3 regions of the Virgibacillus sp. L01 genome follow, and region 3 is predicted to be linked to each of the others. Evidence: riboswitches for the same ligand, from Rfam matches in the RefSeq annotation. Region 3 holds a riboswitch; each other region holds the start of a gene.
The links. A riboswitch is a leader RNA that binds a small molecule or an ion and turns the genes downstream of it on or off. The one in region 3 is predicted to bind S-adenosylmethionine.
Positions count from the first base shown of each region.

Region 1: it holds a riboswitch for S-adenosylmethionine, as region 3 does, so the genes downstream of both, ACTWQM_RS18600 (methionine ABC transporter ATP-binding protein) here and metK (methionine adenosyltransferase) in region 3, are expected to answer to the same signal.
Region 2: it holds a riboswitch for S-adenosylmethionine, as region 3 does, so the genes downstream of both, ACTWQM_RS11135 (phosphoadenylyl-sulfate reductase) here and metK (methionine adenosyltransferase) in region 3, are expected to answer to the same signal.

Region 1 is NZ_JBQQCP010000013.1:73,477-76,763, forward strand. Features, by position in the region: gene ACTWQM_RS18595 (methionine ABC transporter permease) at 1-504, opposite strand, end outside; gene ACTWQM_RS18600 (methionine ABC transporter ATP-binding protein) at 494-1,525, opposite strand; SAM riboswitch class I at 1,626-1,736, opposite strand; gene ACTWQM_RS18605 (thioredoxin family protein) at 1,805-2,119, opposite strand; gene ACTWQM_RS18610 (toprim domain-containing protein) at 2,130-2,483, opposite strand; gene gcvH (glycine cleavage system protein GcvH) at 3,007-3,287, opposite strand, start outside.
Region 2 is NZ_JBQQCP010000005.1:123,304-126,590, reverse strand. Features, by position in the region: gene ACTWQM_RS11145 (MFS transporter) at 1-13, shown strand, start outside; gene pepT (peptidase T) at 96-1,325, opposite strand; SAM riboswitch class I at 1,487-1,589, shown strand; gene ACTWQM_RS11135 (phosphoadenylyl-sulfate reductase) at 1,730-2,452, shown strand; gene ACTWQM_RS11130 (assimilatory sulfite reductase (NADPH) flavoprotein subunit) at 2,581-3,287, shown strand, end outside.
Region 3 is NZ_JBQQCP010000018.1:16,005-19,291, reverse strand. Features, by position in the region: gene ACTWQM_RS19710 (RNA polymerase sigma factor) at 1-437, opposite strand, end outside; gene metK (methionine adenosyltransferase) at 553-1,752, opposite strand; SAM riboswitch class I at 1,932-2,038, opposite strand; gene pckA (phosphoenolpyruvate carboxykinase (ATP)) at 2,256-3,287, shown strand, end outside.

The DNA of each region.
Region 1 (3,287 bases), on a different contig from region 3:
CATTGCCGTATAGCCAATTAAGGCAATAGCAGTTACAGTAAGCCCTGAGACAAGTGCGGGCATTGACTCTGGTAATAACACACGAAAAATAATTGTACGTGTCTTTGCGCCCATTGATTTCGCTGCTTCGACTACGCCTTTATCGACTTCCTTCAGTGCAATCTCTACAAGTCTTCCGTAGAATGGCGCAGCACCAATGATCAACGCTGGTAAAGCTGCATTCGGCCCCCGTATAGTCCCAATCAAAAAGTCAGTAAAGGGGAACAAAAGTAATATTAAAATAATAAATGGAATCGCTCGGAATACGTTTACGATTGATGCCACAATTAAATTCAGAAATTTATTTTGCCAAATCCCCCCTCTCATTGTCAGGTAAAGCAGTAATCCCAACAGTATACCTAAGATAAACGTTCCAAATAATGAAAGGATGGTCATGTAAAAGGTTTCGTAAGTAGCAACCCATAAATCCTCCATATTCAAATTTGGGAAAAGATTAGTTAGCATCGCGAACCACCTCCACTTCCACTGAGGTCTCATTTGTTATAAAGTTTATTCCTTTATCAATTTCACTCAACTCGCCATCAACCTGTACAAATAGTGTTCCATAAGCACCACGTTGCGTTTGAGTGATTTTTCCCTGCAATATGTTGATATCAATTGCAAATCTTTTGGCGACTTGACTAATTAATGCCTGGTTTGTTGTTTCACCAACAAAATGGAGACGGATAATTTTACCACTGTCATAGGTATCAATTAAATGGGCTACACCATCATCTTCTTCGTTCGTACCCATCACCTGTTCAACAAATTTCTTCGTAACAGATTTCTTCGGCTGTAAAAATACATCCAGCACATCACCTTGCTCAACGATCTTACCTTCTTCCATTACTGCAACCTGATTACATATTTTGCGAATCACATGCATTTCATGGGTGATCAGAATAACCGTTAAACCAAGCTTTTGATTGATATCCACTAACAAATCCAATATCGCATTGGTTGTTTCCGGATCGAGTGCTGATGTTGCTTCATCACACAGTAATACTTTAGGATTATTCGCTAGTGACCTCGCTATACCAACACGCTGTTTCTGACCGCCACTTAACTGAGAAGGATAAGCACTTTCTCTTCCTGTAAGGCCGACCAATTCAATTAACTCCTGAACACGTTCATCACGCTCTTTTTTTGACACGCCTGCAATCTCCAATGGAAATGCAATATTATCTTTAACGGTCCGTGACCACAATAGATTAAAATGTTGAAAAATCATGCCTATTTCCTGACGTGCTAACCGAAGCTGTTTTGAATTTAATGCAGTCACTTCCTGCTGATCAATTACTATTTTCCCACCTGTTGGTTCTTCAAGCCGATTTAATAATCTTACAAATGTGCTTTTTCCAGCACCACTATACCCAATGACACCAAAAATTTCTCCTTCGTTTATATCAAGGGTTAAATCTTCCACTGCTGTAATGTTGCTTTTATTTGATTTAAAGACTTTACTTAAACCCTCTATTGAAATCACAAGTATTCCTCCTTTGTCATCCACTATTATGCCCTACTAAATAAGAAAAACGCCTTTCTGTAAGAGAACAGAAAGACGTAATATATGTAGTCTTTACGTTCCCTTATCTGTCAAAGCAGTTGCTTTGCAGGAGTTGGCACCTTTCAAATAAAAAACATTTGAGGTTGCCGCGGTTTCATAGGGCCAGCCCCTCCACCGCTCAAGATAAGAGATATAAACTATTTAATTGAAATTCGATAATCTAGATAATAGCACGCATATTAGCATGTGTCAATAAAATTATTCATCTGAAAATAAAGATGGTTCGTAGTCCGTTAGGTAGCTATATATATTGGCAATTGATTTAAATGCGTAGATTTTTTCTTTGATCTCGTTACCATCCTTTATTAATAAGCATGGTACACTTTCAATTTCATTATCCTGCATAAACTCCGGGTGCAGCGAGGCATTCATGCTATGAAAAATATCCTGTTTATGAACCGATTCAATCTTATCCAGCATCGATTTTGCCAATGCACATGTCCCACAAAATGGTGTATAAATATATAATAAATAATGCTCTTGTCCTAATTGTTCCTCATTAATCTGTTGCAATACTACCACCCTAAATCAAGAATATGGGATTAACCTCGATTCGCTTGCCTATCAAGGCAGTTGCAAGTATGTTTTCGGGAGTTGTTGCCACTTCACGATACTCGCTGCTCACATAAATGTGCTCAGCATGTGGTAGCTCACGCGTTAACTGTTTGCGCAGTTTTATCCCTGAACTATCCTCATCAACTAAAATATAAACATCCCTATTATCCAAATCATACGTTTCCAACAGCTCATCAAATCGTTCAACACCGAGTGTCCCATTCGTACAAATCACTTCAACATTATCTGTTATCACCCGTTTGACCTGTTTTTTATCAGTTAGTCCCTCAACAATGATAACTTTTTCTACTTCATTTGTCATCATTACATGCACTCCTTACATTTAATTCTCTGAATGCATTAATCATTAATTTTACTACTTATTTCAATTCACATCCAATAATTAGTTGAATCTCTGTATAGAGTCCTTCATTACTCAAAATAAAGCAGTAATTCCAAATTACTTGTAAATATGCCAGCCCTGTTATTTCATATGCAGGTAGACGTTTTAAGTTCCATTCAAAGACTGCTATGAATTTACGAACGATAACACATTAGTTCGTAACATTAATCGATAAATAATGACTAAATCAAATTGACTCGTATAGGTAGTTTATGCCCAAACTATATTATTAAGTATGAAAATGAAAAAAGGTTATTTAATTAAATGACTGTTGCAATTGACGATTGATATAGAATGCTACACAGACTAGGGGTGATCGATTCGTAGTATTCAGTATAGCCTCTAACCAGGCAGTTGGAATAGTTAAAGATCCTTTTGAAAACAACTAAAAAAAAGACCGACTTTACCAGATTACAGTGTACAGTCAGTCTTATTAACAGGATTAATCTTCCTCAATTATTTCCTGATATTGTTCAGCAGATAGTAGATTATTTAGCTCTGAATCGTCAGATGGCTCCAATACAACCATCCATGCTTTTTCATATGGTGATTCATTAACATATTCAGGGCTATCCTCTAATTCTTCGTTGATTTCAACAACTTTTCCGCTAATTGGGGCATATAATTCGGAAACCGTTTTTACAGATTCAACGCTGCCGAATGGCTCATCTGCTTCAACCTCTTCTCCTGCTTCAGGGAGTTCAACAAATACGATATCGCCTA
Region 2 (3,287 bases), on a different contig from region 3:
TATTCGCAGTTAACGTGTAAAATTCCTCGATAAGTAGGGCCATATAAGATTATAAAGCTGGATTCATTGTGTCTGAATCCAGCATTGTTTAGATATTATTTTAATTCAAATAATCTAGTGATTTCAACAATCACGTTTGTTGCTTTCTCCATGTTATCGACTGAAATATATTCAAATTTCCCGTGGTAGTTTTCACCGCCAGTGAAGATGTTTGGTGTCGGCAAGCCCATATAGGAAAGCTGTGATCCATCTGTGCCGCCGCGAACTGGTTTTACAAGGGGATCAATGTTCAAATTTATCATAGCTTCATAGGCAATATCAACAATTTCTTTTACAGGCTCAATTTTTTCGCGCATGTTGTAATATTGATCAGCCATTTCCAGTTCTGCACAATTTTCGCCATAGTCTTCGTTAATGTCATTCGTAAATTTACGCATTGTTTCTTTTCTGGATTTAAAATTATCTTTGTCAAAATCACGAATGATATAAGTTACAACAGTTTTCTCGACATCACCATGAACGGAAATTAAGTGGTAAAAGCCTTCGTACTTTTCTGTATGCTCAGGTGATTCGTGTTGGGGGAATTTGCTGATGAATTCCGCTGCCAATTTTCCGGCATTAACCATTTTATTCTTAGAAGTTCCAGGGTGCACACTGTTGCCTTTAAAGGTAACTCTGGCAGCTGCAGCGTTAAAGCTCTCATACTGTAATTCTCCCAATGGGCCACCATCGACGGTATATGCATATGGAGCATTAAATCGTTCCACATCAAACTTGTTAGGGCCGCGTCCGATTTCTTCGTCAGGTGTAAAGGCAACACGTATGTCTCCATGTTTAATCTCTGGGTGATTGATTAAGTAATCCATCGCAGTCATAATCTCAGTTATTCCTGCTTTATTATCTGCACCAAGCAAGGTTGTCCCGTCTGTAGTGATCAGGGTGTGACCCTTGTAGCCTGGGAGCTCGGGGAAATCTTTAGCAGTTAAAGCAACTCCTAAATCTTTGTTCAATGTAAGGTCGTTCCCATCAAAGTTTTCCACAACTTTTGGATTCACACCTTTGCCGGTGAAATCAGTAGCAGTATCCAGATGCGCCAGGAATCCAATTGCGGGTACTACTTTATCTGAATTTGATGGCAGTGTCGCCATTACATATGCGTTGTCATCGACTGTTACATCAGTCATACCAATTGTCTTCAGCTCATCTACTAGTAAGTTAGCAAGTTGAAATTGACCTGGTGTAGACGGGGTATCTTTATTGCTTTCATCAGACTGTGTATCAATCTTCACATATCTAGTTAGGCGTTCGATTAGATCTTTTTTCATATATACATCATCTCCTATATAGCTTTATTAATTTTAGCATAAAACATCATGCGGCAGTAGTCAGAATTTAGTATTAATAATATTTTTCTGAAATTTATGTTGACTTTTTATTCTTTACGGCATAGAATAATCATCAACAATTTCATAAAAATTATCAATTTTTCTTATCTAGAGAGGTGGAGGGAAAGGCCCTAGGAAACCTCGGCAACAGGTTTAATAAATACTGTGCCAACTCCTACAGACTATAGGTCTGGAAGATAAGAAGAGCTAACAACTAGTATATTAGTGAAGCCCTCTTCTTATTTTTTGATAAGAAGGGGGTTTTTTGATGCTGTTATCTGTCCAATTCCAATATAAGCTTTTTGATTTCATGTAAAAAATAATTTTTGGTGGAGGGATAAAGTTTGAATAACAATTTAGTTACCTATAGTGATTTCAATGGAGCCCCGTTTGAAGATTGGCTTCCGACTGACGACACTAAAGGAGCATCCAGTATTATCGATTGGGCCTATGATTCATTTGGAAACTCTCTCGTGTACGCTTGTAGTTTTGGTGCTGAAGGTATTGTTTTAATTGATTTAATTTCAAAAGTAAAAGAGGATGCAGAGATTGTCTTTCTTGATACGGGGATACATTTTCAGGAAACATACGATCTTATTGAAAAGGTAAAGAAAAGGTATCCCTCGCTGCGCATTCATTTAAAAAAACCAAAATTGACGTTAGATGAGCAAGCAGAACAACATGGATCGGCACTCTGGAAACGCGAGCCCAACCAATGTTGTTACATTAGAAAGATAAAGCCGCTTGAAGAAGCGTTAAGTGGGGTTCCAGCTTGGATCTCTGGTCTACGAAGAGAACAATCAGCAAGTCGTAAGGAAACAGATTTTATTAATAAGGACGAGAAATTTAAATCTATCAAGGTATGCCCTCTAATTCATTGGACCTGGGAAGACGTTTGGGATTATATCCGACTAAACGACTTGGATTACAATGAATTACATGATCAGGGATATCCGAGTATCGGTTGTATTCCATGTACATTTTCTGTAAGTGACTCCGACGATACACGAGCAGGTAGGTGGGTAGGATTTAATAAAACAGAGTGTGGCATTCATGGTTCTGACTAATAACACTGATATCAAGTAGGCCTGGGTCAGATGATGATTTTGGAGGTCCAGAGCTATTTTTCAGAAAACAAGGCATGACAAAAATACCAATAAATTAAAAAACCATTCTTTTGTGAGGTGAATATTTTTTGCAATTACAGGTGAAAAACAGCCCATTTAATCAAGAACAAATAGAGTCTCTAAATCGCCTTTTGCCTACATTAACGGAAGCACAAAAAGCGTGGCTTAGTGGTTATATGATGGCTTCTGGACCAACTGAGTCTCAGCTGGCTGATGGTGGTGCTGATAAGAATCAACTAGGTGTCAAAGTATCATCTGAAGTGGGTCGGGCCACTTCAAGAGAAATAACGGTTCTTTTTGGATCTGAAACCGGAAATGGGCAACAACTTGCTGAGGAATTGAAGCAGAAGTTAGAAGATGATGGCCATAGGGTGACTCTCTCATCAATGGATGATTTCAAGCCTAAGGAACTAAAAAAAGTCCAAGATTTATTGATTGTGACGGCTACTCACGGAGAAGGGGATCCACCTGATAATGCCATATCTTTCAATGAATTCATAAATAGTAGAAAAGCACCTAAATTGCCAGGTCTGCGTTTTTCGGTACTTTCATTGGGAGACCAGTCCTACGAGTTCTTCTGTCAGACTGGGCAGGATCTTGATAAAAGACTGGAGGAATTAGGTGGTGAGCGGATTTACCCGCGAGTAGATTGTGATGTTGACTTTGACGATGATGCTTCAGAGTGGATAGAAGGTGTCTTACGATCGTTGCGTGATACACTTGAGGCCCAATCGGCTACTCAAACAGCCTTAACTGAAGCAGGGACAGAAGTGAA
Region 3 (3,287 bases):
GCAATTTCCTTCTCGGTAAAGCCATTTAAATACTTTAATGTCAGGATTGTACGATCCTTATCATCTAGTTCATCCAGCCCCAGCTCCAACTCATCATATTGCCGCTTGTTCTCGGCATTACGGTGTAACTGGTCGAGTAACCGATCCGATTCAATATTGATTGCCTGTTTAGACCTTTTCGATATATAACTCCTGCTTTCATTTAATAATATTTGATAAAACCACGGTTTAAATGGTCGCTTCACATCAAAAGATTCAATATTACGGTAGATTTTAATAAATGTCTCTTGAACAATGTCCGAGGCATCGCTTCTGTTTTTCGTAATCGAGTAGGCTGTTCGAAGTGCATAGTCTACGTGTTTTTCATATAAACGCTTAAAGGCTTGCTGATCACCTTTCTTTATTTTCTTAATAAGTTTGGACTCGTTCTCATTCAATGACTTACACACTCCCTTCAAAACGTTCCTACTATATATACGAGTAAAATCAATTAAAAGTTTTCGCCAAATAAAAAAAGATATTGCATGAGCAATACCTTTCTACTTTCACCTATTATTTTTTAACTAATGCTTGCAATTCTTCTACTTTATCTGTTTTCTCCCAAGGGAAAAGGATATCTGTTCTGCCAAAATGCCCGTATGCTGCAGTATTCCTGAATATTGGACGTTGTAAGTCGAGCATTCGAATAATACCGGCTGGACGCAAATCAAATAACTTGCGAACCGCTGTAACCAAAGCTTCTTCACTCACAACACCAGTTCCAAAAGTATCGATTGCAATGGAAACCGGTTCAGCAACTCCAATTGCATAGGCTATTTGAACTTCACACGTTTTTGCAAGATCCGCTGCTACAATATTCTTGGCTACATAACGAGCTGCGTATGCGCCGGAACGATCTACCTTAGTGGAGTCCTTCCCGCTGAACGCACCTCCGCCATGGCGCGCATAGCCGCCATATGTGTCAACAATTATTTTACGACCTGTCAAGCCTGCATCCCCTTGTGGGCCACCAATAACAAAGCGACCTGTCGGGTTAATGAAATACTTTGTTGATTCATCCAGCAGATTCGCTGGTACAACGGGACGAATCACATGTTCGATCAAGTCTTTCTCTATTTGTTCTGAAGCTATATCCTGATGATGTTGCGTTGAAATAACAATGGTATCCACCTTTACAGGATTATCATGTTCGTCATATTCAACAGTTACCTGTGTTTTACCATCGGGACGCAAGTAATCCAATATGTTCTCTTTACGCGCATATGCTAACCGCTTTGCCAATTTATGTGCCAGCGAAATTGCTAAAGGCATTAATTCCTCTGTTTCATTACAGGCAAAGCCAAACATAAGCCCTTGATCACCCGCTCCAATTGAGGCGATTTCCTCATCACTCATTTTACCTTGACGAGATTCTAAAGCATTGTCCACTCCACCAGCAATATCAGCAGATTGTTCGTCAATCGCTGTAAGTACTGCACATGTATCAGCATCAAAGCCAAATTTTGCCCTTGTATATCCGATATCTTTAATTGTTTGACGTACAATAGCAGGAATATCTACATATGTAGAAGTAGTAATCTCTCCTGACACTAATACTAACCCTGTTGTCACAGTTGTTTCACATGCTACCCTGGCATTTGGATCACTTGATAAAATTTCATCTAAAATTGCATCTGATATCTGATCACAAATTTTATCAGGGTGTCCTTCCGTTACAGATTCAGATGTAAATAACCGACGATTCGAAGCCATTTGGCTAAATCCTCCCCTAAACTTATGGTACGGAACTCTATCTTTTCAGTATATGTCCATTATTAAAATATGTTTTAATTAGAAAACCCGGCTTATACAGTACGAAAAAATTTAAACTTTCCAAACTGCAAACAAAAAACCTTCCCTGCATTCATGAGGAAAGGAATTGTGGCCTTTCGCTCTTATTGTTCAAGGATACATCCTTGCACCAGATTAGCACCTTTTCACTAATGTGACGGTTGCCGGGCTTCACAGGGTCTGTCCCTCCACCAACTCTGAATAAGAGAGTGTCCGTTCGACAATTATCGTATCGAAATAGCCTTGCGATGTCAACTATTTGCTAGTCACATACACGATTGCCACTAAAAATTCATATAAATAATCACATTATTAGTATGGACTATTTTGATTAATGTGTTATACTAATGATTAGATTTAGATAATTAGATAATTGAACGTTATCGCCTTTCCATACAAATCCATCAAAAAGGTAGGTATTACAAATGAAAACGGTGGAACAATCACTATTTTTAAAAGATTTACTTTCGCATAATAATTTACAAAAAAACCTTGCTGTACCTAATTTAGTTGAAAAGATTTTATCACGTAAAGAAGGTATGCTAACCGCAACAGGAGCGGTTTGTGCGACTACTGGTGAATATACTGGCCGTTCTCCCAAAGACAAATTCATTGTACGTGACGATATTTGTGAAGAATTTATCGATTGGGGTTTGGTGAATCAAGCAATAGATGAAGCGTCATTCGAAAGACTTTACGAGAAAGTTATCACCTATTTAAAGAACAAGGAAGAGCTATTTCAATTTAAAGGATATGCTGGTGCTGATGAAAAGTACCGCTTGCCCATCGAGGTTATAAACGAATATGCATGGCATAATTTATTTGCTCGCCAATTATTCATTACGCCGACAGATGAAGAATTAAAGACCCATCAATCCGAATTCACTGTTGTGTCTGCTCCTACATACAAAGCAGATCCAGAGGTGGATGGGACAAATTCTGAAACGTTTATCCTGATATCGTTTAAAAAACGAATCATTTTAATTGGTGGTACCGAGTATGCTGGTGAAATCAAGAAATCCATTTTTTCGATAATGAATTACCTATTGCCACAACGCGACATTTTATCCATGCATTGCTCAGCGAATGTTGGCCAGGAAGGTGATGTTGCATTGTTCTTCGGTCTATCCGGAACTGGTAAAACAACATTATCTGCTGATCCATACCGCCGTTTAATTGGCGATGATGAACATGGATGGAGTCCAAATGGTGTTTTTAACATTGAAGGTGGCTGCTACGCAAAATGTATCAATCTGTCTCAGGATAAAGAACCACAAATTTACAATGCTATTCGATTTGGTTCAGTACTTGAAAATGTAATTCTTGAAGAAGATTCACGGTTACCTGATTATGATGACACATCATTAACTGAAAACACACGAGCAGCCTATCCACTTGAAAATATTGATAATATTACTTCACCAAGTATTGCTGGTCATCCTAACACAATAATTTTT